Regions from separate parts of the Brevibacillus sp. AY1 genome, predicted to be linked through region 3. Evidence: riboswitches for the same ligand, from Rfam matches in the RefSeq annotation. Region 3 holds a riboswitch; each other region holds the start of a gene.
The links. Region 3 has a riboswitch for S-adenosylmethionine ahead of JZI27_RS03545 (sugar ABC transporter substrate-binding protein). Riboswitches for the same ligand answer to the same signal wherever they lie in the genome.
Positions count from the first base shown of each region.

Region 1 (7,376 bases), on a different contig from region 3:
TCACCTTCCGCCTCGGTCGGTTCGGCGGATGATCAGTCGAAACCTGCTGTTTGAATCCTTCCAAAATTTTCAATAGCGAAGCAAAAAAAGGTGATCCAAACACGGCTACAATCCCCCATAGCCACGTGCCGACTTGCCAAGGATTCTCTACGTATGCAGAGGTAGCGCCCAATAGGATGGCAGCTGGATCAAGACCCAAAGCTCCAAAAATAACCCCTGCTGATACGACAGAAATCAGGAGATTAAAAAAACGCTTGTAGTTCATAAACCGCGCTGCCTCATTATGATCCTCCCAGCAGTCTTCTTTCGGCTCGTAATCGGTTGCCAGGAACGGGACGATCGATTTGCACGCTTCTGTGACACCGGCAGCAGCGCTGGATACAGCCGTAATATAAATTAGAAAAGCGATAGATGAGTCCAGACTTACCATATAATACCTCCCCTCCTTCTTTACATATCTATGGGAGGGTGGACAAAAACATGTGGGCGATGCCATTCAAAAAAACAGGCGATCCAAACTGTACAAACAAAACCGCCCCCAATAAGGGAGCGGTCCTTGTCGAGCCCGAAATGCTTTTTATGGGGTATTACCGGTTATTCTCTTTGGCACTTCAACCTCCATTATAGAGTAAAGTCACCTAAAGAATTCGGTTAACGCCAACGCGACTTTCGTCGATTGCTTCATCATGGTTATCCACGGCTCTTCGCCTCCTAAAAGGTTGCACCGTTTTATCATGAATCATCGGGCTCGACAATAACTAGTATGTTCCGTTCTCTTCAGCCTATACATGTCCCTCACAATAAATCTGCGGCAAGCTGTGCCAGCACGCTTCGTTCTCCTTTTTCCAGCCTGATATGTCCAGCCAGCTTCTGATCCTTGAAAACCTCCACGACGTAGGTCAATCCGTTGTTGCTCTCATCCAGATAGGGATGGTCGATTTGTTCGGGATCCCCCATCAAAACAATTTTGGAGCCGTCCCCTACACGTGTAAGAATGGTTTTGACCTCATGCTTGGTCAGGTTTTGTGCTTCGTCAATAATGATGAACTGCTCGGGAATGGAGCGCCCGCGAATGTAGGTCAACGCTTCGACTTGAAGACTGCCCATTCCAGCAAGGATCTTATCCAGGTCACCTGGTCGCTTTGTGTTGAATAAATATTCCAAATTATCATAAATCGGCTGCATCCACGGCCTCAGCTTTTCTTCTTTTTCGCCGGGCAGATAGCCGATGTCTTTTCCTAAAGGCACGATCGGTCTTGCCACCAATAGCTTTTTATATTTTTGCTGATCTTCAATTTGCAGCAAGCCTGCAGCTAAAGCCAGCAATGTTTTTCCTGTCCCTGCCTTTCCTGTCATGGTTACCAGCGGAACATCATCACGCAGCAATAGCTCGATCGCCATGCGCTGCTGTACATTTCGTGCGCGAATCCCCCAGATCGGATCATCGTCTGTCACGAGCATTTCCAGGTTCTTACCATCGGTATCCACTTTTCCCACCGCGGATATGGAGGGATTGCATTCGTCTTTCAATACCAGAAATTGATGCGGATAAAAGCGATACCGCGGAAAACAGATGGGTAAATGCAGCTTTCGGTTTGCGTAGTACGATTTGATCACGTCGGATGAGACCATCATTTTTTGATAACCGGTGTACAAGCTGGAGAATTCTCCTACTACGCGATCTGATAAGAAATCTTCCGCTGTCAGATTGAGGGCATCTGCTTTTACTCGCATCAGGGCATCCTTGCTGACGAGGATTACCGGACGTGGTTGTGGAGACAGATTTTCTTCCTCTTGCAAGTTGAGCGCTACGGCCAATATTCGGTTATCATTGCTCATTTCGGTGAATTGCTTTTGCAGCCTATGCAGGGATGAATGGTTCAGCTCTACGCGAAATAGTCCACCTGTCTCCAGGGTTATTCCTGAGTGCAGATGTCCGTGCTCACGAAAGCTGTCCAGCAAGCGCGATACATAACGGGCATTCCGTCCAATCTCATCCATATAGCGCTTTTTGGAATCAATCTCTTCCAATACTACAGCGGGTATGATGATTTCATTGTCAGCGAAGGAAAACATCGCCCGAGGATCTTGCAGGAGTACGTTGGTGTCCAGTACGTAGATTTTCTTCAAAATCTCGCCTCCTAATACCCATCTTATATACCCTATGCAATTTTTGAAAGGGATGCTCTGATGCAGGAGCGTGATGTACTAAAGTCTATGTGGTTCTTTTAACAGATAGTCTTGGACCATTTCACAGAATGAAAACAGGTCGGTGGGAACACAATACTTTTATCCCTGCCCTTCTTTCGGAGGAAAATAAGGAAAAGGAGAATGCGTGTGAAACGGAGCGTAATTGGAACACTCAGCCTATGTCTCTTGCTTACGGCGTGCACGACGAACAACAAGCCACCTGCTAACCAAGCTGCTCCACAGCCGAATCAACATATTCAGAAGACACAGCGTGTCCAGCAAACGAATCCCACACCTCCCAAGAACCAGTCTGCCGCAGCAACTGCTGATCGTCTGGTTGAACTGGCCAAACGTGTCCCGAAAGTGAATGGGGCTACAGCTGTAGTGGTAGGAAAATACGCGGTGGTCGGCATTGACGTAAACGCCCATCTGGATCGACCTGAAGTGGGAGTCATCAAATACTCCGTCGCCGAGGCGCTGAAAGAAGACCCTCAAGGCGCCACAGCTTTAGTGACCGCGGATCCCGATATCGTCCAACGACTGAGGGAGATGGCCGCAGATATTCGCCGGGGTCGCCCGATTCATGGATTTGCCGAAGAAATGGGAGATATTGTCGGTCGCATTATCCCGCAAGCTCCCCGGCATGTTCAACAACGCGAGGACAAGCCTTCGCGTGAAAATGAGCAACGCATCAACAAGGATGGCAGGTCTAAGCCACATGGAAATGACAAGATCAATGCCAACCGTACACAGGCACCATAGGCTGCATAAGAAAACCTCTATCGAGGCCATTTCAATGACGTGCGACCGCGTTTTAGAGGTAGGTTATTCTTGCAGTATCGGGACGTTTTACTCACAGAAGTTTATACTTTCCGATACTGTAAAAAAAGACATTCGTCCCAGGATTACGCCCGGGAGAATGTCTTTTTCTCATTGATTTTATGTTCAAATGGCGGAAGTGAATCGAGTGCTTGTGCCAGATCCTGCACAAGATCCTCAGTGTCCTCCAAACCTGCAGAAAGTCGGATCAATCCGTCAGTAATTCCTCTTTTCTCCCGTTCCTCTACAGGCATGGATGCATGTGACATCGCAACAGGATACGAAAGAATCGTCTCTACCGCACCCAAGCTGACAGCGACGATCGGCAGCTTCACCTGATCAAAAATCGCTTTTGCCCGCTCCCGACTACCGACATCAAACGAAAGGACTGCGCCATGACCGCTCGCCTGTCTTTCCTGAACGTGGTGTCCCTCATGCGAATGCAAGCCGGTATAATAGACACGGCTCACAGCAGGATGCTCCGCAAGCCAATGGGCAATGTGGTCTGCTGAGCGTGTGCCGACATCCAGTCTTGCTTTCAGCGTTTTTAATCCTCTCATCACCAGCCAGCTATCCTGCGCGCCAAGAATGGCTCCCATGCCGTTTTGAATCATATACAGCTGATCTCCCAAGGCTGCGTCTTTCGTGACTGCCAGACCAGCCACCACGTCGCTATGTCCTCCGATAAATTTGGTTGCACTGTGAATCACCACATCTGCTCCCAGCTCCAGGGGTCGTTGATAATACGGCGTCAGGAAGGTATTGTCCACGATAACCAGCAGCTCGTGTTGTTTGGCCATTCTGCACACTGCCGCCAGATCTGTGACCTTCAGCGTCGGATTGGATGGCGTCTCCAGATAAATGCCTTTGGTAGCCGGAGTAATCGCTGCCGTCACTTGTTCCACGCGGGTCGCATCCACAAAGGTCACCCCGATCCCCATGCGGGACAGCACCTTGGTCAAAAATCGAAAGGTACCTCCATAGACATCCTCTGCGACAATGACGTGATCGCCCGAGGAAAAGAGCATGAACACACTGGAAATGGCAGCCATACCGGATGCAAAGGCAAAACCCCTCTCTCCTCCTTCCAATACGGCAATTGCCTCTTCCAGCGCCTGTCTGGTCGGATTTCCAGAGCGTGCATAATCGTAGCGACCAGGGCATTCCAGATCTGCTTGATGAAAGGTCGAGGCTTGATAGATCGGTACCGAAGAAGCACCTGTGACCGGATCAAAACAAGATGTACCATGCAGCACTTTCGTTGCAAAGTTCATCGAACAGTCCCCCCTGCTACCAGGCTAGCGTCGAGTGCCTGTGTCAAATCCTCGATCAAGTCGTCAGGATGTTCAATGCCAACCGACAAACGCAACAACCGGTCACATACACCCACATATGCGCGAATTTCTTGCGGGATGTCTGCATGGGTCTGCGTTGCCGGATACGTACACAAGGACTCGACGCCACCCAGACTTTCGGCAAAAGAGATGACCTGCAGATTCTGTAAAATCACGGGCACCTGTTCAGCTGAACGGACACGAAAGGATACCATGCCGCTAAAGCCACTTGCCTGTTCCAACTGCGTCAGGTACCCAGTATGGTCCTGCAGCCCCGGGTAAAAGACCTCGGCAACGGCCGCATGATCTTTCAATCGCTGTGCTACTGCCCATGCATTAGCCTGATGACGTTCCATGCGCAGTGCCAGTGTCTTGAGGCCTCTGATCAACAGCCAGCTGTCTTGCGGTCCCAAAACAGCTCCGATGGTGTTATGCAAAAACTTCAGCTTCTCCGACAATTCAGCTCCTTTTGACACGATCAAGCCAGCCAGCACGTCATTATGTCCACCCAGATACTTGGTCCCGCTGTGCAGGACAATATCAGCGCCAAGCTCCAACGGCCGCTGACAATAAGGAGTCATGAAGGTATTGTCCACGATGGTCAACAGGCCATGCTCTTTGGCGATCTGCGCGATCAGACGAATGTCCGTGATCTGCATGAGCGGATTGGTCGGCGTCTCAACAAAAATGGCTCTTGTCTGCGAACGGATGGCAGTTCTCACTGCTGACGCATCACGCAGGTCCACATACGTAAATGCGAGTCCATAACGGGTCAATACCTGCTCAAACAAGCGATATGTACCGCCATACAAATCCAGTGAAACGAGAACGTGATCTCCTTGTGAAAACAAACCCATAACAGTGTGGATCGCAGCCATGCCTGAGGCACAGGCAAACCCACTGTCACCTGATTCAGCTGTCGCAATTGCCTCTTCCAGTATTGCCCTGGTCGGATTCGCCGTCCGCGTATAATCAAAGCCTGTGCTCTGCCCCATCCCCGGATGACGGTATGCGGTTGCGAAATAGACGGGAAAATTGATTGCCCCTGTGTTTTCGTCTCTTCCTACTCCTGTCTGAACCAGTTTTGTTTCCAAATGCATGATGATCTCGCTCCCCTCAAATTCAACTGCGAGGGCATGAAAAAAGCCCTCTTTCCTCTGAAAGAAGGCTTTGATTACGTCACCGTAAACAAATCCTTCTCATCTGTCAGAGTTGAATCACTCTGCAGGAATTAGCACCATTATCTCCCTGTTAAATACAGGTGATTGGTTGCCGGGCATCATCGGGCCAGTCCCTCCGCCGCTCTGGATAAGAAGAATACACTATTCATTTATGCTGTAATTGAACCTAATACTACCGGAATGGTTGCAATTTTGTCAAATCATTTTTTTCAAGAAAGTGGAATTGAATCTATGGACCTTTTCGAAGTGCTGCCATTACTTGACCATCCAGCTTCATCGCCGCTTTTTTATCATACGTTTTCTCGTATTGTGGTTCTACAGAGATTCGGGAACCATAAAACATGATGTCCCGGACCGAGTAAATCTCCATCTCAATCATCGCCAGCTTCAAAGGCACCTCTGCCATTCTGTCAGTCTTGATGGCTGCGCGTCCGTTGACAGCATATGAGGAGTCAGCTACGATCAGATGAAGCACGACCTCAGGCTGTTTGGCGATGTTTGCAAGGATCCGGGAACGGTTATTTACGGCGAAACGAATCAATTGCACAGATTCAGCAAACGTCCATGACAAAGAATGGAGCGCAGGTGCCCCTGTCTCATGGTCGATCGTCGCAAGTGTAACAAAGCGCTCTTGCTGCAGGAACGAAAACAATTCTTCGGACAATGTTTGGGAAACCGTTTCAGCCATGCCACTGCCCTCCCAGGAAAGATATGTAAATCCATTGTACTCTTCATTCGCCTTGATAGGCAACCGAAACTGCATGTTGGATCAAACCCGATCCAGAACAATCAGAAGGAGGCTAAAGCATGTCCCCAACAGAACGATTGCTTGCCCAAATCGATCATCTCTCCAAGGAAATCGCGGAAGTACGTAAACTGAATGAGCGAATGGACAAGATCGCCATGTTTCTAGAGGATATACGTTTAGCGGATGTCATTCAAAATTACACAGCCCCGCGCAAGCTGCTTTGGACGAATTTCCTCGCAGGTCTTGCCCGGGGGCTGGGTCTTACGATCGGGACTGCCATCGTATTGGCTTTATTCGGTTCACTTTTATCCCAATTTCTCTCGATTCCGATCATTGGCGATTACATCCGCCAGATCATAGACTATGTGGAGTCATATCGACAAATCAAATAAGATTAATCCTCATCTTCGTCATCATCGTCGTCATCGTCATCGTCTTCATCGTCGCGATCCTTGTCTTTCCCCTTCTTGTCCTGGTTTTTCCAATATCCGTAGGCATTGCCATTTGGATGCTTGTTATCTTTGGTCGTAACTGTTTTGTACGAGATTTCTTTTTCAATCACGAGCTTGCCATCTACATACAGCTCCAGCTTGACGTCGTCACCATTCCAAGACTTGTTTTTGCCAGAAAGAGAGAACGTGTGGTTGAACTCACCATGCGCATTTGGTTTTACAACCTTTTTCTGCCCATTCGGAGCGACAATCGCAAGACTTACATTTTTGTTCTTGTTTTTATCCCAGCCAGCAACCGTACCGCTGACCTTGATTTTTTTCTGCTTTGCATCGATTTCGGCAACTCCTGTAAGGGTATATACCTTAGCCGTATTCTCCGTCTTATTAATCACCTGGACATCGATCGAAGAAGAAGAGAGCTTCTTATCTCCCTTGTAGATTTCTACCAATGCTTTTTCTTTCCCCTCTGTTACATCCTTGAGGGTAAAGCTGAAGCTGCCTACATCATCCCACAGCTTTTGGACCTTCGCTGATTTTTTGACGCCATTGTAGGTAACGTATATCTTGTCAGCAGGCAACTTGACGATTCCGCGCAATTTCAGTTCGGATTTTTTGGCATCCAGCACCGAATAAGTATGCATCAAGAGCTGTG
Region 1 is NZ_JAFLPN010000005.1:7,654-15,029, forward strand. Features, by position in the region: gene JZI27_RS06805 (hypothetical protein) at 1-430, opposite strand, end outside; gene JZI27_RS06810 (PhoH family protein) at 796-2,130, opposite strand; gene JZI27_RS06815 (YhcN/YlaJ family sporulation lipoprotein) at 2,332-2,952, shown strand; gene JZI27_RS06820 (trans-sulfuration enzyme family protein) at 3,096-4,283, opposite strand; gene JZI27_RS06825 (aminotransferase class I/II-fold pyridoxal phosphate-dependent enzyme) at 4,280-5,443, opposite strand; SAM riboswitch class I at 5,540-5,658, opposite strand; gene JZI27_RS06830 (pyridoxamine 5'-phosphate oxidase family protein) at 5,754-6,212, opposite strand; gene JZI27_RS06835 (DUF5665 domain-containing protein) at 6,332-6,664, shown strand; gene JZI27_RS06840 (hypothetical protein) at 6,667-7,376, opposite strand, start outside.
Region 1: another riboswitch for S-adenosylmethionine. It lies ahead of JZI27_RS06825 (aminotransferase class I/II-fold pyridoxal phosphate-dependent enzyme); the one in region 3 lies ahead of JZI27_RS03545 (sugar ABC transporter substrate-binding protein).

Region 2 (7,376 bases), on a different contig from region 3:
CCTGCTTCGCGGTCCCCCATAAATAACGGTCTTCCGGGATGTGGGAAAGTCCTGTTTCACGTACCTTGGCTACCGATTGATTGGTCACATCAACACCCGACAATCGGATGGTACCATCCTGGATGTTCCGAAGGCCGCTAATCGCTTGCAGCAACTCGGACTGTCCATTGCCAGAAACCCCGGCAATCCCCACAATTTCTCCGTGATGAACGGTGAAGCTCACCTGGTCCAACAGCGACTGTTTATCGCGGACCGTCAGATTTTCCACCTGCAGCAAAGGCTTGCCATCCAGCGGGAGCCTTTCACTCAATTGCTGCAGCTCCCGTCCGACCATCAGGCGTGCCAGATCGTCCACATTGGTCTGATCCTTGGCTACGCTCCCTGTCACCTTTCCTCCGCGCAGCACGGTGATTCGATCGGCTACTTCCATCACTTCCTGGAGCTTGTGCGTGATCAATATAACGCTTTTCCCGCTCTCCGCGAGATTACGGATAGTTTGCAGCAAGTCTTTTACCTCAAGTGGTGTCAAAACTGCTGTCGGTTCATCCAAAACGATGATGTCTGCGCCCTGGTACAATACCTTGAGAATCTCCACCCGCTGTTGCTCTCCAATCGAGCAATTCGCGACAAGAGCCTGCGGGTTTACAGGAATGCGGTACTGCTCACTCAGTTCGCGCACCTTGGCTGCCGCATCTTTGCGCAGAAAAAAGCCGCTCTTCCTAGGCTCGTAGCCAATTACGATATTTTCTGCCACACTGAACTCGCCAAACAACATGAAGTGCTGATGAACCATGCCAATCCCATGCTGGATCGCGTCGTTCGGACCGCGAAAGGCAACCGGTTTTCCATTCAGCACAATTTCCCCAGATGTGGGCTGTTCCATCCCGTACAGCATCCGCATCAACGTCGTCTTTCCCGCCCCGTTCTCTCCGACGATAGCGTGTACTTCACCTGCACCAAGTGTGATCGACACCTTGTCGTTGGCAGTAAAATCGCCGTACTTCTTGGTCATTTCCCTCATTTCTAATCGGTGGGCCATCGCGATCCCCTCCTTTTGTCATTTCCTCTCCCCATACAACAGCAGACCGACTACAACCGTAGTCGGTCACGCCATTTTCACTGAGCTGTTCGATTAGAACGATTCAGGCACTTTGCGCGTACCCGCCACGATTTCTTCGTTGATTGCCTTTACTTTGTCTACAACCTCTTGTCCAATGAAGGCATGCAGTGGGGTTGCACTGTCGTGTGTGATATAGGTAACGCCCACGCCTTTTTCTTTCAAACCATAGGTAACTACTCCAGGCTGGAATGTACCCTCTACAAAAGATTTCACGGTTTCATAAGCTGCTGCATCTGTACCTTTCAGCTGGGACAATACGATGTGCTCCGGATCGATCACAGTACGGTCTACGTCTTGACCTGCGGTATAGAAGCCTTTTTCCTTGGCTGCTTCAAAAACGCCCAGGTCACCAACAGCAGCAGCGCCGTTGATGAAGTCAGCACCTTGAGAAGCTTGCAGTAATGCCAGCTCCTTCGCCTTTGCCGGGTCGGTGAAGCTGCCCACGTAGTTGACGATGAATTCAGCATTTGGATTGGTGGCTTTCAAGCCTTCAGAAAAACCGCCTGTCCATTTCTTCAACAAAGGGATGTCCATCGCTACGACCATACCTACTTTGTTTGTTTTTGTCGCCAGACCAGCAGCAGCACCCATCAGATAGGCTGCTTCCTGCTCGCGGAAAGTTACGCTGCGAACGTTTGGCAGGTCGATCACGGTATCAATGATCGCGAAGTTGCGATCAGGGTTTTCAGCTGCCACTTTTTTCAGGGCATCCTCGGATTCAAAGGAGGATGTGATGATCAGGTCATATTGTTCAGCTACAGCCACGCGCAGATTTTCTTCAATCGCGCCGTAGTCGGTCGATTCGATCGTTTTCAGTTCAGCACCTAATTCTTCAGCTGCTTTTTTGGCACCATCGTCCATTTGCTGGAAGAATGGGTTTACCCCGATTTTCTCAGGCAGGACCAAAGCGATGCGTTTTTTCACTGCTGGTTCTTCCTTTTGTTCCGCTGGAGCTTGTCCAGAGGCTTGTCCATTGTCTACCGGTGCATTTCCGCCACCAGCGCAACCTGTTGCCAAAACGGCAAATGTCGTTAAAGCCAACCATAACTTCTTCATGATGTCTCCCTCTCTCACACAAATTCTTTCGCGTTTTTGATCTCTAATAGGTAATGTACGTTTTTTTTGGCAAAAAAACAACATTATATGCGTATATTTTCATAAAATATACTAAAAACGTTCGTGTATTCCACCTCTCTCCTTTCAACAAACAAAAAAACTCTTCCTTTTGGGAAGAGTTCGCAGCTATCGCTATCCTCTTCCTCATCTGTCAAAATCCACATTTTGGATTTTGCAGGAATTGGCACCTTGCTGTACATGGTACAGTGGTTGCCGGGCTTCATCGGGCCAGTCCCTCCGCCGCTCTTGATAAGGTAGGTGAATCTATTCGGTTGATACGGATTTAGTTTAACAGACTCTTTGAAAAACGTAAATTATTTTCATCTGGGAATACAGTTTGCGTTATTCCTTGGTTTGGAAGGATTGCTGCAGGCTGTGGGAAAGCTTGTTCAGCTCGCCCAACTCATCTGTTATCTCGCGAACCTTGTACTGCTGGTTCTCCGCGGTTGCGAACAACTCTTCCAGATTGGCTACGGATTCTTCGGTTACGGCGGTAATGGTAGACATCTCGGCTGCCACTTCGCCAGAACGGCTTTTTACCAGGTCCATACTCGTGCGAACATGCTCCGTGGCAGACAGGAACGTTTCCATTCCTGCTCGTACCGCTTCGATCGCAGCGACCGTCTGTACCGCTAGCTCTTTTCCTTTTGCAACCGAGGTTTCCCCATTGCTCATATGGTAGACGGCGTTCTGACTTTCCTGATGAAGCGATTGCAGGATTTGGTTAATTTCCTGTGTAGCAGTGGCACTTTCCTCCGCCAGCTTGCGTACCTCGTCCGCGACTACGGCAAAACCGCGTCCATGCTCACCAGCACGAGCCGACTCGATCGCGGCATTGAGTGCCAGCAGGTTGGTTTGCGATGCGATCTGATTAATGGCCCCGACGATTTCCTCTACACGGTTGGCTTGACGATTCAACTGGTTGATCGTCGCAGAAGCTACATGAACGGCTTGCACGATCTGCTCCATCTGGGTGGACAGCTCATTCATTCTCGCTACGCTTTCGACCAGACGTCTGTTGTTTTGATCCGCCTCGGTCTTCATCATGTTTGCTTTCTCGGTCACCGATACGATTTCCTGGTCGATCTGCTGGACTTCCTCCTCGATCTTCACGGTGGAGTTCGCCTGTGCCTCCATGCCAGTCGCGACTTCCTTGAAGGCGATCATCATATCATCTGTATTTTGTCGGGTTCCCTCAGCGTGCCCGTGTACGTATTGCGAAGTGCGGTCCAACTGTTCCGTCATCAGCTGGATTTGCTCCAGCATCTCTACCAAACGCTGCTCCTTCTCCTCTGCTTCCTGTCTCGCTGCATTCGCTTGCCTCAAAGAAGCTTGTCCAGCCAGACACAAATACGTGAGTGCAATCATCATTACGAAGATCGCGACGACGCGCACGATCAGATTTACTTCAGAGAAATCACCGCTGAACAGATCGTACTGTCTCGTGTAAAAACCGACTCCCGTAGCGATGGCTTGCGTAATGCCGGCAAACACCACCAGCTTCCAATCCAGATAGGCAGCCAAAAATCCCAATACAATAAAAGCAAGAAACGAGACTTCTTCATAAGGGGTAAAGTGATCGAATGAAATCGCATAAAACATAAGTCCAATAGCTACTAGGTAACGAATGATTCGGCTGTCCTTACGAATGAAATAATACGGCGATACAATCAGGGTCACCAGCAGTCCCAGTGAAGTAACGAGCCAGAAGTTCACATCCATTTGATACGCGATCAAGCCTGCCATCCAGAGATGATTCCACAAAATAAAAATCATAAATCCTTCTTTGTTTGTCAGGGTGTTTCGCACTAACTGAATCATGATTCCCCCCCTTTTCCCTCTTACATGTGGTTTTCTTCCCCATTATAGAACGTATGAAACGCAAAATTCATGCGAACTTGTGAAGAATTTGATAAAGAATAGAAATATTTCCAATAAAATAATCACGGCTTTTACTGACCACTTATTCCAGAGCGGAATAGGCTGATAGGAAGCAGAACGTACACAATGAATCCAAAAGGAAGGAACAGATAAACATGGAGCGAAATCAACTGCCTGTCAGTGTCCTGACGCGAACCATAACGCGCCCCCATACGCGGATTTACTATCCACAATTGACCGGTCTGTCCAACCAACAGGCTGAGCAGCAGATTAACAAATCATTGCTGCAAACCGTCAATGGACTGATCCATGAACAGGAACGCGTTCAGATACAGGGAAATACACAGATGCAGGGAAGCTACGAGATCAAAACCAATGAACGAGGCATTTTCAGCGTTACCATGAGCAACTTTGCCTACACGCCGCCGATGGCTCATCCCATGACGTTTCTCGGCTCGCTGACAGCCGATGTACAGACTGGCAAGATCTACAATTTGCGCGAGTTGTTCAAGCCCGGCAGTGATTACGTGAGAATCTTATCTGAAAACATCAAGAAGCAGATCCAGCAAAGACAAATTCCTACCTTGAACCCCTTTACCACGATCTCGCCCGAACAAGACTTTTATGTCGCAGACAAATCGCTGGTCATTTACTTCCAGCTCTATGAATTAAGCCCATACTATGTCGGCTTTCCGATGTTCCCCATCTCTGTGTACGACATCGAAGCCATTGTCGCGGACAATAGCCCGCTCAGCATCCTGTCAGCAGACTGACGATCCGTGAAATCCAGGCAGGATATCCGATTTCAAGAGGGAATATTAGACTCCACTATCCTACAAAAACGGGGGCCCTACTCATGAAAAAATGGCAGACCAAGGATCAGCTAATCCATCTCTTGTGCGGGCTAGTCCAAATTCCCAGCGTTACAGGCTCTACAGCGGAAAAGCTCCTGCCCACCTATCTGATCGAGCAGTTGAACACCCTGCCCTATTTCCAGCGAAACCCCGGTCACGTCCGGGCAACGCCTACAGACGATGGCCGCCTCTTCGTCACCGCACTGGTCAAAAAAGAAGGCGCACGGGACACCGTCATTCTCATCAGCCATTTTGATGTTGTCGACGTAGAGGACTATGGCTCCTGGAAAACGCATGCTTTTGACCCTGAACAGCTTACTTCTCTCTTCCAAGCCCAGCAGCAAGAGCTGCCTTCTGCCGTACAGCGTGATATGGAGACGGGAAACTGGCTTTTCGGACGCGGTACGATGGATATGAAATGCGGCCTCGCCCTGCACATGTCGATGGTGGAAAAGGCTTGTGCTGGCGAGTTTGATGGCAATATCCTGCTCTTGACTGTCCCCGACGAAGAAGTCAACTCCGTCGGAATGCGCGCGGCTGTCCCGGTATTGCTGGAGCTGGCGCAGGAATTTGATTTGCATTACAAGACCGTGCTGAATTCCGAGCCGATGTTCCCCCGTTTCCCCGGCGATCAGAACAAGTATATCTACACCGGTTCCATCGGCAAAGTTCTCCCCGGCTTTCTCTGCTATGGCAAAGAGACGCATGTTGGCGAGCCATTCGCTGGACTGAACGGAAATCTCATGGCCTCTCAGCTGACGTGTGAGCTGGAGCTGAACACCGCTTTTTGTGAGATCGTAGACGGTGAAGCTACTGCTCCGCCTACCAATCTGATACAAAAGGATCTCAAAAAAGAATACTCGGTCCAGATTCCCCATCGCGCGGTCACCCTGTTCAATCTCTTCTTGCTGGAAAAAAAGATGGAGGATGTCGTGGAAAGCTTGCTGGAAGCAGCCACCAACGCAGCTGAGAAAATCAAGCAGGCATACGCCAAGCAGGCCGATCTGTTTGCACAGAACAGTCCATTCACGCCTCGCCCTCTGTCTATCCAGGTCATGACCTATGAAGCACTGCATGCCTACGCGCTTCGTACACATGGCGAAGAAAAGGTGGAGCAGATACTGGGCAGCGTTTTAGCCGAGCGGGGAAGGATGGATGACCGCGACATGACGATTGAGCTGGTGGATCAACTGGCGGCCTTGTGCAAGGAGCTTTCGCCCATGATCATTCTGTTTTTCGCTCCCCCATTCTACCCGGCCGTTTCTTCGCGCCAGCACCCTGTGACTCAGCGAACGGTTGCAGAAATGGAGGCCTATGCACAAGCTCACCACCAGATCGCGTTGATCAGGCAAAGCTACTTCGGCGGCATTTCAGACCTGAGCTACGCAGGCTTGCAGTATCCGGCATCCTCCATGCAGCCGCTCATTCACAATATGCCGATGTGGGACAAAGGCTACTCCATTCCCATGCAGGCTCTGGAAGCTTTTGATGTGCCTGTCTTGAATCTGGGTCCAGTCGGTCGGGATGCTCATCAATGGACGGAAAGACTTGATGTGGACTACGCCTTTGGAACATTGCACGAGATGCTTCAGCACTGTATCCATACACTTCTGAAGGAAGCAAAAACCAGCGAGGTTTCTTAACCTGCTGGTTTTTGCACGCCATTTTCAACTGATTATAATATCGGGGAAAGCAAGCGGGTCAACGACTCTTTGATCCGCATGTGAATCGGTCTGTTCATGTATTCCGCCATGGTCAGTTCCTTGGAATTCTCGAGGTCTCGAAGGAAAAGCTCCTCCAGCTGCTCGGCCATCCCCGTATCGTAGAGAAAAGCATTCGTCTCAAAATTGAGCTTGAAGCTGCGAATATCTACATTGGCTGTTCCGACCGAAGCGATCTGCGTATCCACAACCAGTGTCTTGGCATGCATAAAGCCTTTTTCATACAGGTAACAGCGTACACCGCTCTTCAGCATTTCCCCCAGATAAGAGTGCGTGGCCCAAAACACCATCTTGGAATCGGGAATACCAGGAACCATCAACCGGACATCTACCCCAGACATGGCTGCCATCTTCATCGCTGTCAGGATACTCTCGTCAGGCACGAAGTAAGGGGTCTGTAGGTAAATCTTTTTGCGTGCCTTGTAGATCATTTTCAGATAAGCATGCTTGATCTGCTGCTTCTCGGAATTCGGACCGCTAGACACGATCTGAACACCTACCCCATTCGCCAGCTCGCCGATCACCGGAAAATAGACAGGGGATTCCTGCATCCGCTTTGGCGAAGACAAATTCCAATCCAGGAAAAAGCGAGCTTGCAGCATGTAGACAGCGTTTCCTTGTATCTGCAAGTGCGTGTCTCGCCAATACCCGAGATACTTGCTCTTGCCCAGGTATTCATCCCCG
Region 2 is NZ_JAFLPN010000009.1:108,236-115,611, reverse strand. Features, by position in the region: gene JZI27_RS10495 (ABC transporter ATP-binding protein) at 1-1,039, opposite strand, end outside; gene JZI27_RS10490 (BMP family protein) at 1,133-2,176, opposite strand; SAM riboswitch class I at 2,378-2,492, opposite strand; gene JZI27_RS10485 (methyl-accepting chemotaxis protein) at 2,579-4,057, opposite strand; gene JZI27_RS10480 (DUF3298 and DUF4163 domain-containing protein) at 4,273-4,890, shown strand; gene JZI27_RS10475 (M20/M25/M40 family metallo-hydrolase) at 4,974-6,614, shown strand; gene cls (cardiolipin synthase) at 6,647-7,376, opposite strand, start outside.
Region 2: another riboswitch for S-adenosylmethionine. It lies ahead of JZI27_RS10490 (BMP family protein); the one in region 3 lies ahead of JZI27_RS03545 (sugar ABC transporter substrate-binding protein).

Region 3 (7,376 bases):
TTCCCGCTCCACGAAAGAAAATCTGCCATACCGAGGTGAGCATGGCATACCGCAGGATGTCTATCGTCTGCCATTTTGGAATGAGCCAATCTGGGATGTGCAGTGGAATACGATTGAAAACAGGGAAGCACTTCTGATTCGTGATGAGCAGGAGCTGGTGATTGGCTATGCCTTGTATCGTCGAATCTATGGTGACAACGGGGAGCTTTCCACTGTGCTGCTGTTCGATGCTGGGGCGCACCCCGAGCGCACGGATGCGGACGAGATTATCCAGTATGCGCTGGAAGGCGTGTATGCGTCTCGTGATGCGGAAAATGCCAGCTATCATCGCTTGACGGTCAACCTGCCTGTCAGCAATCACCGCGTCATATCAGCCTTGGAGCGTGCGGCGTTTACGAAAATGGCGGAACAGGTATTTATGACGCTGGAGATCTGAAAGCAAGGCGACTGCCGACAAACACGGCAAAAAGGAAACATCCGAGAACGAATCCATCGATGATGACCGCCTCAAAATAGGTCTCAGGAATCGGCGGATACAAAAGAGTAGATGCAGCCATGCCGCTCAATTGGACTGCAATCAGCAGTGTAATGTCCAGGAGTGGGCGGTACCAGGCCTGGTTTTTACGCCAGTAGGTCCTGGAGAAGAAGAGCAGGAAGATATTCAGCAGCCCGATCATCGCAGATGGGGAATCTTCCAGAAAGTTGATATCTTCAATGGCCCAATGAGGCATCCACAATAGGGCGATCAGGAAGTTGAGGAACAGGGTACCATAAAAGACTGGTTTGAAAATTCTAGCGTCGTTGCGTGCCTGATGACCGGCTTCCACCTGTTTCATCCCGGTACTTTTCCATTCGGGGAGCGGTTCGTAGGTCTTAAATTTGCGTGTGAGGATCGATTAAGGAGATTCGAATTTCATCGGAAATGAAATCGTAAAGGTCGTACCGATCCTTGGTATGCTGTTTACAGCTACCTTCCCGCCCATGACGTGTATCGCATTGTACGAGTATGTGAGTCCAAGTCCTGTGCCGCTCGACTTGGTGGAAAAATAGATGGAGCCGAGGCGACTCATTTCTTTTTCACTCATGCCGATTCCGTTGTCCTTGATCTCCAGGATGGCCTGACTCTCTTCGGTTTTGAGAAGCAAGGTTACTTTCCCTTGTGCGGAATGAGAGCAGGCTTCGACAGCATTTTTGATAAAGTTGACCAGAACCTGTTTGATTTCATCGGGATTGGCCATGATCAGAACGGGTGTCTGGGGAGCTTGAACCTCCAGCTCCACATTATTCATGGTGGCAAAAGGGAACATGACGTCATGGATGGTAGTGATTTGGGCGGACAGATCGATCCGTTCATGCCTCTCTGACAGTGGTTTGGAAATCGAGAGGTAGTCGGACAGGATAGCCTCGGTGCGTTTTACCTCGTCCAGACAGATCGTGATATACTGCTCCACCTTGGGCAGGTCATCGGGAGCCTCCTTGATCAGCTTCAAAAATCCTTTCACGGCTGTAAGCGGGTTGCGCACTTCATGGACCAGAGAGGCAGCCACATGACTCATCGTGGTAATTTTCTCGTTTTGGGCATGACGGATGAACATTTCTTTATCTTCTACAGCCTTGCTGAACAAGGTCATGAGCAGCCAGATGCCGATACAATTCTTCAGCGGAATGGTAATCGCGTGGTACGGGATGTTTTGCACAAAAAAGGAATGCAGGAACAGGTAGGTCATCAGCATGGGAAGGGCTGAAAAGACGATGCCGGCTACTAGAATGATGGAAGTTTTGTTTTGAGAAGTCCGATATTTTTTGGCAAAGACCAGAGAGAGGGAAAACGAAACGACTAAGATCAACAAGGCGACCCATTTTCCATCGCCGCCCAGATAAAGACGGTATATGACGAATTCGACAAGGAGAATCAGACCTGTCTGAATTCCTCCGTAAACAAGTCCAAAAAACATGATGACGTAACGAATATCAAAAATTAAACCCTCTACGGCGCTGGAGGCAAAGGTCATCGCCAGCAGCAAAGAGATCGAGCTGGTAATCAGAATGAATAGCGAGCTGTAGCTCCTCATCTTGTCTCTGTAATAAATGTTGTACATAACAAAAGGGATCAGAGCAAAAAAGAGCTGAAGAGTAATTTCTTTGATAAGACTCAATTCGCATCCCCACCAGAGGTTTTCAGTCTATTTGGCCATCATAGTTCGACAAAACTCACATTAATTCCTTTTTTTACAAACGCAATGTACAGTTTGAAAGACAACTCAAATTTTTAAAAAACCAAGTTGACATCTAGGTGATTCTTGAATACTATTCTGTTATAGAACTTGAATTACACTTGTGAATATGTAAATTACTCTTATCCAGAGAAGGCTGAGGGACTGGCCCTATGAAGCCCGGCAACCTAGTACGAGTTATTGGCGTACCAAGGTGCTAATTCCTACAGGTAGATCGCATACCTGAAAGATAAGAGGCGTAGATCTGTGATTGAAGCCTCTTTCTTTATATAAAGAAAGGGGCTTTTTGATTGCTCAGGCCTCTTCTTTGGATCAAGGTAAACAGACAAAAGGGGGTAAAACAATATGAAAAAGCATGTTAGTCGGATTAGTTTTTTGGCATTGAGTTTGTCCTTGTTATTGACCGCTTGCGGAGGCGGTGCTGGTAGCACATCCCAGGGTGGAGATGCGGCAGCTGGAGACAAAAAGCGGATCGCTTTGGTGATGCGCCAGGATGTCGGAACCTTCTCGGCACAATACATCAGCGGCGTAAAAGCAGAGGTAGAGAAACATGGCGGCGAGCTGACTGTCTTTAACGCCAATACGGATCTGGCGAAAATGGCGTCCAATCTGGATGCGGCAGTCAACCAGAACTTCGATGGCATTCTGATCGACCACGGAACGGCGGAAGCGCTCCAGCAAGGAACCCAAAAAGCAGTCGACAAAAAGATTCCAGTCGTCTTGTTTGACACCGATATCAGCATTCCGGGAGTGCCTGTCGTCGAGCAGGATGACCAGAAGCTGGCTGAACTGAGCCTGGAACAACTGGCGAGTGACCACAACGGTAAAGGAAACATCGTGAAGATCTGGGTGGCCGGCTTCGCACCGATGGAAAAACGTCAGGTGAAATACGAGGAATTCCTGAAGAAATATCCAGATATCAAAGAAATCGCGGCATTCGGCAGTGCGACGAACAATACCGCAGTAGATACACAGACACAGATGGAAGCGATCCTGCGTCAATATCCGAACAAGGGAGACATCACTGCTGTCTGGGCAGCGTGGGATGAATTCGCCAAAGGAGCGACTCGCGCGATCCAGCAAGCAGGACGTACGGAGATCAAGGTTTACGGAATTGACCTGAGTGACGAGGACCTGCAGCTGATGCAAGCAGACAACTCACCTTGGGCAGCTACAGCAGCCGTCGATCCATCCAACATTGGCCGTATTCACGCGGAAACGGTCTTCAAGAAAATCAAAGGGGAAGAGGTTCCCGACAGTGTGAAGCTGAATCCATTGCTGGTCAAGCAGGATGACTTGCCAAAGGATAAAAAAGTAACGATGGCAGAGTTGTCCCAATATATCACTGAGTGGGGCAAGTAATGCGGATCGTGCTGGTTGGTTATTCCCGTTGATCCATCAACGGGAATCTTCCATTTAGGGGGTGAATGGGATGTCGATTCTACAAATGAAAGGAATCGTCAAGGCTTTTTCCGGTGTGCCTGCTTTGCGAGGAGTCGATTTTGAAGTGAAGGCAGGGGAGGTTCATGCTCTTCTGGGAGCGAATGGCGCTGGAAAAAGCACGTTGATGAAGATATTGACGGGGGCGTATCAGACTGACGAAGGCTCGATCTCGATCGATGGGGAGCAGCTGCAGATTCATTCGCCTCAGGATGCCAAAGCGCAGGGTGTACAGTGTGTCTACCAGGAGGTGGATACCGCTCTGATCCCTTATTTGAGCGTGGCAGAGAACATTTTGCTGGACCAGCTCGTGCAAGCCAAAGGCACGGATTTGATTCGGTGGCCGCGAATCTACTCACAGGCGGAAGACATTTTGCGCGAGTTTGGCTTTTCGATCTCGGTCAAAAAACAGGTAGAAGCATGTACGCTGTCTGAGAAACAGCTGATCCTGATCGCGCGAGCCACTGTGCAAAAGGCGAAGTTCGTCATATTCGACGAACCGACGGCCCCACTGAGCAACCGGGAGTGCGAGCGGCTGTTTCAGATCATTGCGCAGCTGAAACAGGCAGGAGTCGGGATTATCTACATTTCGCATCGCCTGCCGGAGATTTTTCAAATATGCGACCGAATCACGATCATGCGCGACGGTCAGCGGGTGCATACGACGGAAACCGCTGCAACCGACATGGACGAAGTGATAAGCCATATGCTGGGGAAAAGCTTTGCCGAGGAGTTCCCGAAGGTCGATGTGGAGATGGGGGAGCCCCTTCTGGAGGTTGCCGGGGTAAAAGGCGGCAAGGTTCGCGGTGCTGACTTGACGGTGCGTGAAGGAGAGATCGTCGGTGTCGTAGGTCTGGTCGGCGCAGGAAAGACTGAGCTGGCGCGCCTCCTCTTTGGAGCTGATCCATGCGATTCAGGTGACATTGTGCTGAAAGGGAAGCGGCTTCGCCTGCGAACACCCAAGGATGCGGTAGATGCCGGTATCGTCCTCGTGCCGGAAGAAAGACGCAAGGAAGGGATCTTCGTAGAGGAGTCGGTCAAGCGAAATTTGTCGGTAGCGACTCTGTCGTCTGTATTCGGCTTTGTACGCCATAGTCTGGAAGCCCTGCAGGCCAATGAGCTGATCGAGCGAGTCGGAGTCAAAACAGCGGACAGCAGCTTGCTCGTGGGTCTGCTCAGCGGCGGCAATCAGCAAAAAGTAGCGATCGGCAAATGGCTGGATACCGATTCTTCTATATTTATGTTCGATGAGCCGACCAAGGGCGTAGACATCGGAGCGAAGAGCGACATCTACCGCTTGATCGGCAATCTGGCAGCAAATAAAAAGGGTGTGCTCTACTTTTCCTGCGAGTTTGCAGAAGTACTGGGAATCGCGGACCGGATTCTGGTCATGTGCGAGGGCAGAATCGTCAAGGAATTGGATCGCGAGCAAGCAACTCAGGAACTGATCATGTATTACGCAAGTGGAGGTGAGTAAGATGGAAGGACAAAAAACGAGTTTGTTTGATTGGGTCTATAAATACGGTACGGTGGCGGTAATCGCCCTGGTTGTACTGTATTTCAGTCTGACCAATCCGTACTTTTTCACATACGACAATCTGAAGGATATATTGCGTTCGATCTCGATTGTGACGTTCGTTGCGATCGGGGTTACGTTTTCACTGATCGTCGGAGGATTTGACCTCTCGGTGGGCGCCACTGTTTCCCTGACGACGGTGACCGCAGCGTCCATGATGGTCTGGTATGAGCAGGGACCGTTTCTTACCCTGGTGGTGCCGATCGTACTCAGTCTCTTGGTCGGGCTGGTCAACGCTTTTCTCGTCGTAAAAATCCGCATTCCGGACCTGCTGGCTACACTGGCGATGCTCTATATCGTCAATGGCGTGCACATGACCTACTCCAAGGGCTACTCGATTTATGCAAACATGCCGATGCAAGACGGGACCACGGCTCCGGGCAAATTCCAGGAATGGTTTCTCTGGCTGGGCCAGGGGGAATGGTTTTCTGTGCCTGTTCCGGTGATTCTGACCTTTTTGTTGGTCGCGATCACGCACGTATACCTGACCTATACCAAGCAGGGACGCATGCTGTACATGACAGGTGGCAATCTGGAGGCAGCCCGCTTGTCCGGGATACCTGTCAATCGTTATCGCACGCTCGCCTACGTGCTTTCCGCTCTGTTTGCTGGACTAGGGGGCATGCTGTTGGCGGCCCGTATCGGAACAGGACAGGTGAGCAGTGGCAGCTCCATGCTGATGGATGCGGTAGCAGCAGCCTTTGTCGGCTTCTCGGTCTTTGGGGTAGGCAAGCCCAACGTATTCGGTACGTTCGTGGGTGCGATCCTGATCGGGGTGCTGTTGAACGGCATGACCATGCTCAATCTTCCCTATTACGCCTACGATATTATCAAAGGGGTCGTGCTGGCATTGGCACTGGCTGTTACCTACTATCAGGTGAGAAGAAAACGGAAGGCGTAATGCCGTCGTGTTCCAGAGAATGGTAAACCTTTTCTTATATGCACAACCTCTTATATAATAGGTCCGGGAGGTTGTGCTTTTGATTTACTACAAGACGTACATACGTGGAGAAAATTGTGAATGGGTGACCTTTGTACACGGTGCCGGCGGAAGTTCATCCATTTGGTATAAACAGCTTCGAGCTTTCAAGGAGAAGTTCAACATCTTGTTAATTGATTTGCGCGGGCATGGAAAATCCAAGAATGTGAAGCGAAAATGGTTTGCCGATTATACTTTTGCAGATGTAAGCAAAGATATCATCGATGTGTTGAACCATCTGAACATTTCCTCCACCCATTTTGTCGGGATCTCGCTGGGGACGATCATTGTTCAGTCGATTGCCGAGAAGGAGCCGTCCAAAATCCGCTCGATGGTCATGGGTGGTGCCGTCATTCGTCTGAATTTTCGTTCCCAGGTGTTGATTTCGCTGGGCAATTTGGTAAAGCACATCGTCCCTTACATGTGGCTGTACCGTTTGTTTGCCTGGGTGATCATGCCGAGCCAAAGACATCGGGAATCACGCTCCTTGTTTGTACGAGAGGCCAAAAAGCTCTGTCAAAAGGAATTCAAGCGATGGTTCAAGCTGACCAAGGGTGTGAATGGTTTTCTATCTAACCTGTTGGCAAAGGAAACCGAGATTCCTACTTTGTATATCATGGGTGAAGAGGATTACATGTTCCTGCCATCCGTTCAGTCACACGTAAAAAAACAGAAAAATTCCAAACTTAGCATGATTGCCAAATCTGGTCATGTGGTCAACGTTGATCAACCAGATGAATTCAATCGTCTGTCGATCGGCTTTATCCAGAGGCATCATAGTCGGGTGTTTGCGGGCTTGCATTTTGCCAGGTAGGATGTAGCGCTTTTGAGAAGGCTCTCCAGCTACTCGCGGTAGGAGTAGGATTCCCTAAAGCTGACCCCATGCTCGGCAGCATAGTCTACTTCAAGCAGCAGATAATCGCTAATCAGCGAAAGATCTGCTGTTTTGCTATAATCAAACGTCTGGAATGATACGGACAGTTCCCCTGCCCAAAAACCTAGATCCTGCAATTCCACAGAGTCTGTGTTGCTTTCTGAGGTTTTGATCAATACGTACGTTTTTTCGCCGAGCAGCAAGTAGTGTTTTTCCCAATCCGAAGAGGCCATCCATTGGGTTGCCCATTCACGAACTTGGACAGGAGCCTCC
Region 3 is NZ_JAFLPN010000002.1:29,043-36,418, forward strand. Features, by position in the region: gene JZI27_RS03530 (GNAT family N-acetyltransferase) at 1-436, shown strand, start outside; gene JZI27_RS03535 (hypothetical protein) at 417-836, opposite strand; gene JZI27_RS03540 (ATP-binding protein) at 897-2,156, opposite strand; SAM riboswitch class I at 2,354-2,470, shown strand; gene JZI27_RS03545 (sugar ABC transporter substrate-binding protein) at 2,580-3,596, shown strand; gene JZI27_RS03550 (sugar ABC transporter ATP-binding protein) at 3,667-5,151, shown strand; gene JZI27_RS03555 (ABC transporter permease) at 5,153-6,151, shown strand; gene JZI27_RS03560 (alpha/beta fold hydrolase) at 6,231-7,043, shown strand; gene JZI27_RS03565 (hypothetical protein) at 7,073-7,376, opposite strand, start outside.

Region 4 (7,376 bases), on a different contig from region 3:
AGACTTCGCGTTCACGGCGCGTCAAGGATTCGATGATACTCGGATCTACCGTATGGGTATCATCAGTGGCATAGCTGCGTTCTGATGCCCCTTCTTGCTCACTCAGCCGTCTAAACTCTTCAATCAGTTTTCCCGTTACCTTGGGATGTATGTATGCCCCGCCACTTGCGACAACCCTTACGGCATCCACCAGGTCAGATGTTCCCATTTCCTTCAAAAGATAACCCGATGCACCTGAACGAAGCGTTCGGTAAACATAGCCCTCATCATCGTGAATGGAAAGCATGATTACACGTGTATCTGGACTGGCGGAAATCACACTTTCAGTTGCAGAGACACCATTGATATTCGGCATGTTGATATCCATCAGCAGCACGTCAGGCTTGTATTCTTCCGCCAGCTTAGAAGCGTCTCCACCGTCAGCTCCCTCGCCGACCACCTTAAAATCGTTCTCCATCTCCAAAATACGCTTTACGCCTTCGCGAAACAATTGATGGTCGTCTACAATTACGATCCGGAGCTCTTGCTGTCTCTTTTCCATGGTTCTTCCCCCTATTCAGATTATTTATGTCGCTCGTTCATATTTTGAGTGGAATCTGGAACAATACCTTCGTACCCTCTCCAGGAGCTGACTGTACTTCAATTTCTCCTTCCAAGAGCTGTGTTCGCTCATTCATTCCCAAAAGCCCAAAGGAGCCACCTGTAGCCATCCGTTCATTCAAATCAAAACCGATGCCATCGTCCTTCACGACTAAACGCAAAGATTCCTGCAAAAATTCCAGTTTGACCTGTACTGTATTCGCATTGGCATGCTTTTCCACATTGTTCAAACATTCCTGCACCAATCGAAATATAGCGGCCTTCACCGAGCTTCGCAGCGGCGGCTCCACACCAAATACGACCAGATCAATCGTGGTTTCAATGCGTTCCTCGCACGTTCTGATATATTTTTGCAAGGTCGGAACCAGCCCCAAATCATCCAATGCCATCGGACGAAGATCAAAAATAATTCGTCTCACATCTGATAAACTCATTCGAACCATTTCTTTTAACTCATGCAGTTCCATCTGCGCTTCGAGGATGCGCTCGTTCTTCAGCATGCGTTCTACGATTTCGGAGCGAAGTACGACATTTGCCATCGACTGCGCTGGTCCATCATGGATTTCACGCGCTACCCGCTTGCGTTCTTCCTCTTGTGCCTGAATGACCTTCAAATTCATCAACTGATGCTGCTTGGCCGATTCCAGCGCCTCGCCGATTTTACTTAAATCACCAGTCAGATACCCCAGCACAACCCCCATTTGGGAGACAAGCTTTTCTGCGCGTACGATGGTCTCCTCCAACGTGCGCAGCTGTCGCTCCAAATCGTTTCGCCTGCGCTTCAGGTTGTTTTCCCGTTCACGGAAAATAGAAAGATCCACCTGGATTCGACTCGCTTCTTCATAGGCAATCCGAATATCTTCCTCGGTGTACATATGAAAATTGCGGCTCACCAAAACAAGTCGATTACGGGATTTGCGATAGGCAAGCTCCAGTGCATCCACCTTTTGAATCACCTTTGAGATTTCCTGACGCAGCTCGTGAAGATCCAGCTTCATCGAATTTCCTTGCTGTCTGGCATTCTCTGCTATATCAAAAATTTGGCTTTTACTCGTTTCCACTGTTTCAATTGTTCGTTTGATGACTCCATCGAGCACGCTGATGTCGATTGCTTTGTTCATGACTGCTCTCCTTCAAACGTGTTTTTCGCATTCGTGAAAAGTTGATGGAGCTTCTCCAGGTCCATATTGCGTGTCCCGACGTCAAATCGAGTAATTGCAAAAGGATCTGTCTGACTCGTTACCACACCCGGAGTAGAATTAAAGACAAATCGGTAACCGGCCTGCTTCGCTGTCTCCAGAACGACGGGGTTGGTGTAGCCATATGGCAAGGAGAGTACCTCAACAGGACGTCCCAACCAATCACTCAAACCGATCCTCGACATGCTAAAATCCACATAGAGCCGATCTCGATATTCTTTCTCCTTTTCCAGGCGTTGCAAATCTTCCAAATAGACGGGGGCGGTCACAGGCCCCATCTCTCCCCATTCATTTCGCTCTTTTTCTCCATGTAAGCTGTAGGTGTGGGAGCCAAAATCGGCTAGCCCCGTTGCGACCAGTTCCTTTACCTGTTGTCGGGAAAGGGGTGTCGTCATATTTTCCCGCTTTCTTTCTGCTACATCTCTCACACGGCCCGCAATAGCAAAATTGACGGATGGATAGTTGTATGTACGCATGATCGGAAATGCTTCTGTGTAATAGCTCTCGTATCCATCGTCAAAGGTAATCAGTACGGCATTGGCAGTCGGCAGACTCCCCGTATTCATGAATTGCACAAACTCTGTTAATGTTATCGGATGCAAATCATTTTTGTGTAAAAAAGACATGTGCTGAGCAAATTGATCAGGAGACAGAGCATAGGGTTGATTCGATTGCTCTGCTACGTGATGATAAGACAAAACGACAACCTGATCGCGGTACCACTGTTTGCGCGGAACAGCTGTTTCTTCTACCGTTGTGACGTTCGACTCAGCAACTATTGGTTCACTTGTGCTTATTGACGTGTTCACCTGAGGAAAAGGTTGCACTTCGAGAGTATTATTTTTTACCAGGCGTTGCCCTAAGAGCAATCCGACAATGACGAACATGAGCAGAAAGATCACGAACATGAGAAGGAAGAGCCTTTTCTTCGGCAAGAGTACCCCCTCCTCCTCTTCTTCTACTCTAAAGAAATTCGACAGACACTGAAAAATTCCTTTATGCACTGCTATCCAATAAAGGTGGAAGATTATACAATAAACGGTCATTGCCGTTAGACATTTTTCACAGAAAAAGAGCCCAGTATCGCGACTAGGCTCTTTTTTACGTTTATTATTTTGCCAATTGGCTAGCGTCTTGTTTCAATGCATCTGCTTTGTCTGTGAGCTCCCAAGGAACATTCAGGTCGTTGCGACCGAAGTGACCGTAAGCCGCTGTCTGTTTGTAGATAGGACGACGCAGATCCAGCTGTTTGATGATTCCTGCAGGGCGCAGGTCAAAATGCTTGCGAACCAGCTTAACCAGATCTTCTTCCGAAATGGTTCCTGTTCCAAACGTATCAACTGCGATAGAAACAGGTTGTGCTACACCAATAGCGTAAGCTACCTGCACCTCGCACTTGTCAGCCAAGCCAGCAGCCACGATGTTTTTGGCTACATAGCGCGCTGCATAAGCACCGGAACGGTCTACTTTGGTTGGATCTTTACCGGAGAACGCGCCACCGCCGTGACGTGCATAACCGCCGTACGTATCTACGATGATTTTGCGTCCAGTCAATCCAGCATCCCCTTGAGGTCCTCCGATTACGAAACGGCCTGTCGGGTTGATGAAGTACTTGGTTTCTGCGTCCAGCAATTCAGCAGGAACTACAGGCTTGATCACCAGTTCAGTCAGGTCCTTTTGAATTTGCTCCAGGGTAGTTTCTGGTGCGTGCTGCGTAGAAATAACGATGGTGTCGATACGAACAGGCTTGTCGCCATCGTATTCAACCGTTACTTGCGTTTTACCATCAGGACGCAGATAGGACAGTGTGCCGTCTTTACGCACTTCTGTCAAACGGCGAGCCAGTTGGTGAGCCATGCTGATTGGCAAAGGCATCAGCTCTGGCGTTTCATTGCAAGCAAAGCCAAACATCAAACCTTGGTCACCAGCACCAATTGCCTCGATCTGCTCATCGGTCATTTTACCTTCACGCGCTTCCAGAGCTTGGTCTACTCCAAGCGCAATGTCAGCAGATTGTTCACCGATCGCTGTGATAACACCGCAAGTATCTGCATCGAAGCCGAACTTAGCGCGATCATAACCGATTTCGCGAATCGTTTCACGAACCAGTTTTTGAATGTCCACGTAAGTGTTGGTGGTAATCTCACCCGCTACGAGTACCAGACCTGTTGTTACGGATGTCTCGCAAGCAACACGAGCATTCGGATCTTTTGACAGGATTGCGTCAAGAATGGAATCGGAAATTTGGTCACATATTTTATCCGGATGTCCTTCAGTTACGGATTCAGATGTGAACAGACGACGACCTTTTTGCAAAGCCATGAGAAAAAACCTCCTTTGACCTCATACAAATAGTGTGGTAGCCGAGTCAGGATTTTATCGACGTAAATGCAGGCAAAAAAAACCTTTTCCACCATATAGGGAGGAAAAGGTTTGCGCGCTTTATGCTTCCTTCATCCTCTTATCGGCCAGAACAGATGTCCGTTCTGCTGGTTAGCACCGCTCTAGTCGGTTGCCGGGCTTCATAGGGCCAGTCCCTCCGCCTGCTCTGGATAAGAGTATCCATTACGGATTCTAGAATAATTGTTTTTTCCAGTGGTGTCAATAGACAACTTAACGCAGTTCGTACTTGCCCCGAACCATGATGTGAGCGACCCCATCGTATTGTGGAGCCAGACGCAAGCCACGGTTGTCGGACCTTGCAATCAGGAGAAGATGATTGTGGCCAACACTGGCTCCTGCGCGCAAATCGGCCCCAGCAGTCAAGTCTGTTAAACCGTCGCCATTATTTCCCGCTACGGCCTGAACTTGTCCGGTCCGAACGATAAATTCAGTCCCTTCAAAGCCGTACAACGTGCTTCCTGGATACAGCTCTACGACAGTCAGGCTGCTGCCACCTGCGCTTCCACCCAATGCCTGAATCGCTTTGTCCACGTAGCTTTTGGTCACCACTGGATCATCAACTGAACCCGGTACACCGCTCACTCCATCAGCCATCGCCTGGGATGTGAACAACGCCATTCCCCCAACCATTACCGCTATCAATCCTTTTGTAAACTTCTTCATCGTTGTTCCTCCCCAATTTCATCTCTATAGTTTGTAAGACTTGGAGATCAGCACGACAACCTCGGCACGTGTGGCAATCCCTGTAGGTTTAAACAGGCTGCCGTATCCGCGCAACCACTCTCTAGTGGTGAGGGCCTCGATCGCTGGTGAAGCCCAGTGGCTCGTAGGCACGTCTCGGTAGCTGGAAACACTTCGCGGATACCAGAGAACATTGTGCGCTCTGGCCACCATCGCTGCCATCTCCGCACGCGAAATCGCTTGATCGGGCTTCATCTGCCGATTGGGATACCCTTTAATGATTCCCAATTGATAAGCTAGTCCCATATTATTATAAGCCCAGTGACTTCTCGACAGGTCCGTAAATGTCGTTTTTCCTGAATAAGTGCCTACCTGCATGCGATTCGCCTTCATGGCCTGGATCAGCATCGTGGCAAACTGTGCTCTTGTCACAGCCTGATCGGGCTTGAATGTCGCATCATCAAAGCCCTTGACGACTCCCTTGCTGCTCAAGCGGACAATTTCATTGCGTGCCCAGTGCGTAGAAATATCGCGATAGCCTGCGATCAGTTCCTGCTGATTGACAGTCAGGCGGTACAAATCATATTTGAACGACGTCGCACTATTTAGACGAATATAGTACTTCCCTGGTTGCAAACGTACGCCCAACACTTCTTTGCCTTGATCTGACAGCTGAGCCACCATGTTTGTCGTCGCAATCGCGTAATCCAGGTTGCTATTGCTATAGAGCGCGATCCTCATCCCGCTTGGAACCGGAACAAATGGAGCGCGAATGCTGACATAAGATTCCTTATTGACGGTAAATTGAAACCAGTCTGTATCCGTAGCCGTCGGGAACGTGCCAGTCATCAAATACCCGCCCTCCAACGGAGAAGCCTGCCGATACGTATCATTCGGTTCATTTGGATCTTTTTTCACCGGAGTAAAATTCAAATCCAGCGTATACTCAGCATTTACCGCGTTCTGTTCATACTCACTTACTCGTATGAAGTACTTTCCAGGGGAAACCTCTTTCTGTACCCGCTCAGTCGGGTCATCCCGATCTCCGCTGTCGTAGGCAGGGTCCCACTTCGTTTGCGTCCCCTCCTGCTTCCCGATGTTTAATACCAAATCCATCCGCTTGGTATCTGGTGTCACGGTAACATCCATCGAGCCGTATTCGCGCACATAATAGGAAAACCAGTCTTGGTCCCGCTCCTCATGGAAATTTCCGGTGACACTGATCTGATTGCCTACTAGCGGCCTCGCTGTTTCCATCGTATTATTCGGTTCGTAACGATCCGGATTGATGGAAAACTTGCTGGTCAGGACATACGTAAAAGCAGAAACCCCACCATTTCGGACCAGCTTGATTGACATTCTTCCTGCTTTCACCGGTACAGTCAGGGTGTCGCCATTCCCTATGTAATGGGTCACGGGTGAACGCTTGTCGGAATAAAAGGTTGCCGCCATCGGTGAAGCGAGTCCAACCGAAACATTTGCTTTGAAGGTTACCTTCCCATCGTAAGGAATATCCATCCAATACCAGTCAACCGTATCGTTTGGGCCTAAATTGCCTCTAATCTGCGACTCAATCGGAAATGCCTTTGCCTGCGATTGCGTGTTATTGGGTTCTAAGAAGTCCATCGACATAGGCGAGCGAACAGCCTTTTGAATATCGAGCAGGCCATATCCTGTCCGCTTGTCCCACCCTGGTGTTCCCAGGTCAGTCGCCGTCTGGTACAGCAACTGTCGGACATCGATCGGCCGAAGCTTGGGGTGCCGTTCTAGAACCAGCGCGGCTGCACCAGCTACTTGTGGAGCAGCTGCCGAGGTGCCGCTGAAGCCACCGTACTTTCCACCCAGCTTGGTTGTATAGACATTCAGTCCAGTTGCCATCAAGTTCAGTTCAGGACCGGAGTTCGATTCTATGATCGGCTCATTGTTCGCCTTTACCCCACCGACCGCAATAACAGTTGGATAAGCAGCCGGATAGGCAACACGATCTCCCTCGTTGCCACTGGCAGCCACCAGTACAGCTCCGTTTGCCTCCGCCCGATTCACTGCATTCGTCAACGCCGGAGAGTAGGACATACTACTGACGGACATCAGAATCACTTTGGCTCCTCTGTCCAAAGCCGCATGAATGCCTTTTGCCACCAGGTCCAAATCCGCCACGGCATTCTTGTCCAGAACCTTAATGGGCAAAATCCTTGCTTTCCAGAGAACACCGGATACTCCAATGCCGTTATTTCCTTCTGCGGCTAAAACCCCTGTGACCTCTGTTCCATGTCCATTGTCATCCTGCGCCGATTTCCCTGGGTTGACCAGGTTAATACCAGGCAGCAAATTATCCTTCAAATCGGGATGTCGGTAATCAGCTCCAGTATCGAGCACGGCTATGGTTATGGAGGTGTTGCTCTTTACCGTATCCCAGGCTTTTGTAGCCTTAATCTGTGACAGGTGAATCTGATTCCCAAAGTAAGGGTCGTTTGTGTCCGTCGCAGCTGCAAC
Region 4 is NZ_JAFLPN010000032.1:5,346-12,721, forward strand. Features, by position in the region: gene JZI27_RS19540 (response regulator) at 1-541, opposite strand, end outside; gene JZI27_RS19545 (sensor histidine kinase) at 579-1,721, opposite strand; gene JZI27_RS19550 (polysaccharide deacetylase family protein) at 1,718-2,734, opposite strand; gene metK (methionine adenosyltransferase) at 2,910-4,121, opposite strand; SAM riboswitch class I at 4,258-4,358, opposite strand; gene JZI27_RS19560 (hypothetical protein) at 4,413-4,865, opposite strand; gene JZI27_RS19565 (S8 family serine peptidase) at 4,890-7,376, opposite strand, start outside.
Region 4: another riboswitch for S-adenosylmethionine. It lies ahead of metK (methionine adenosyltransferase); the one in region 3 lies ahead of JZI27_RS03545 (sugar ABC transporter substrate-binding protein).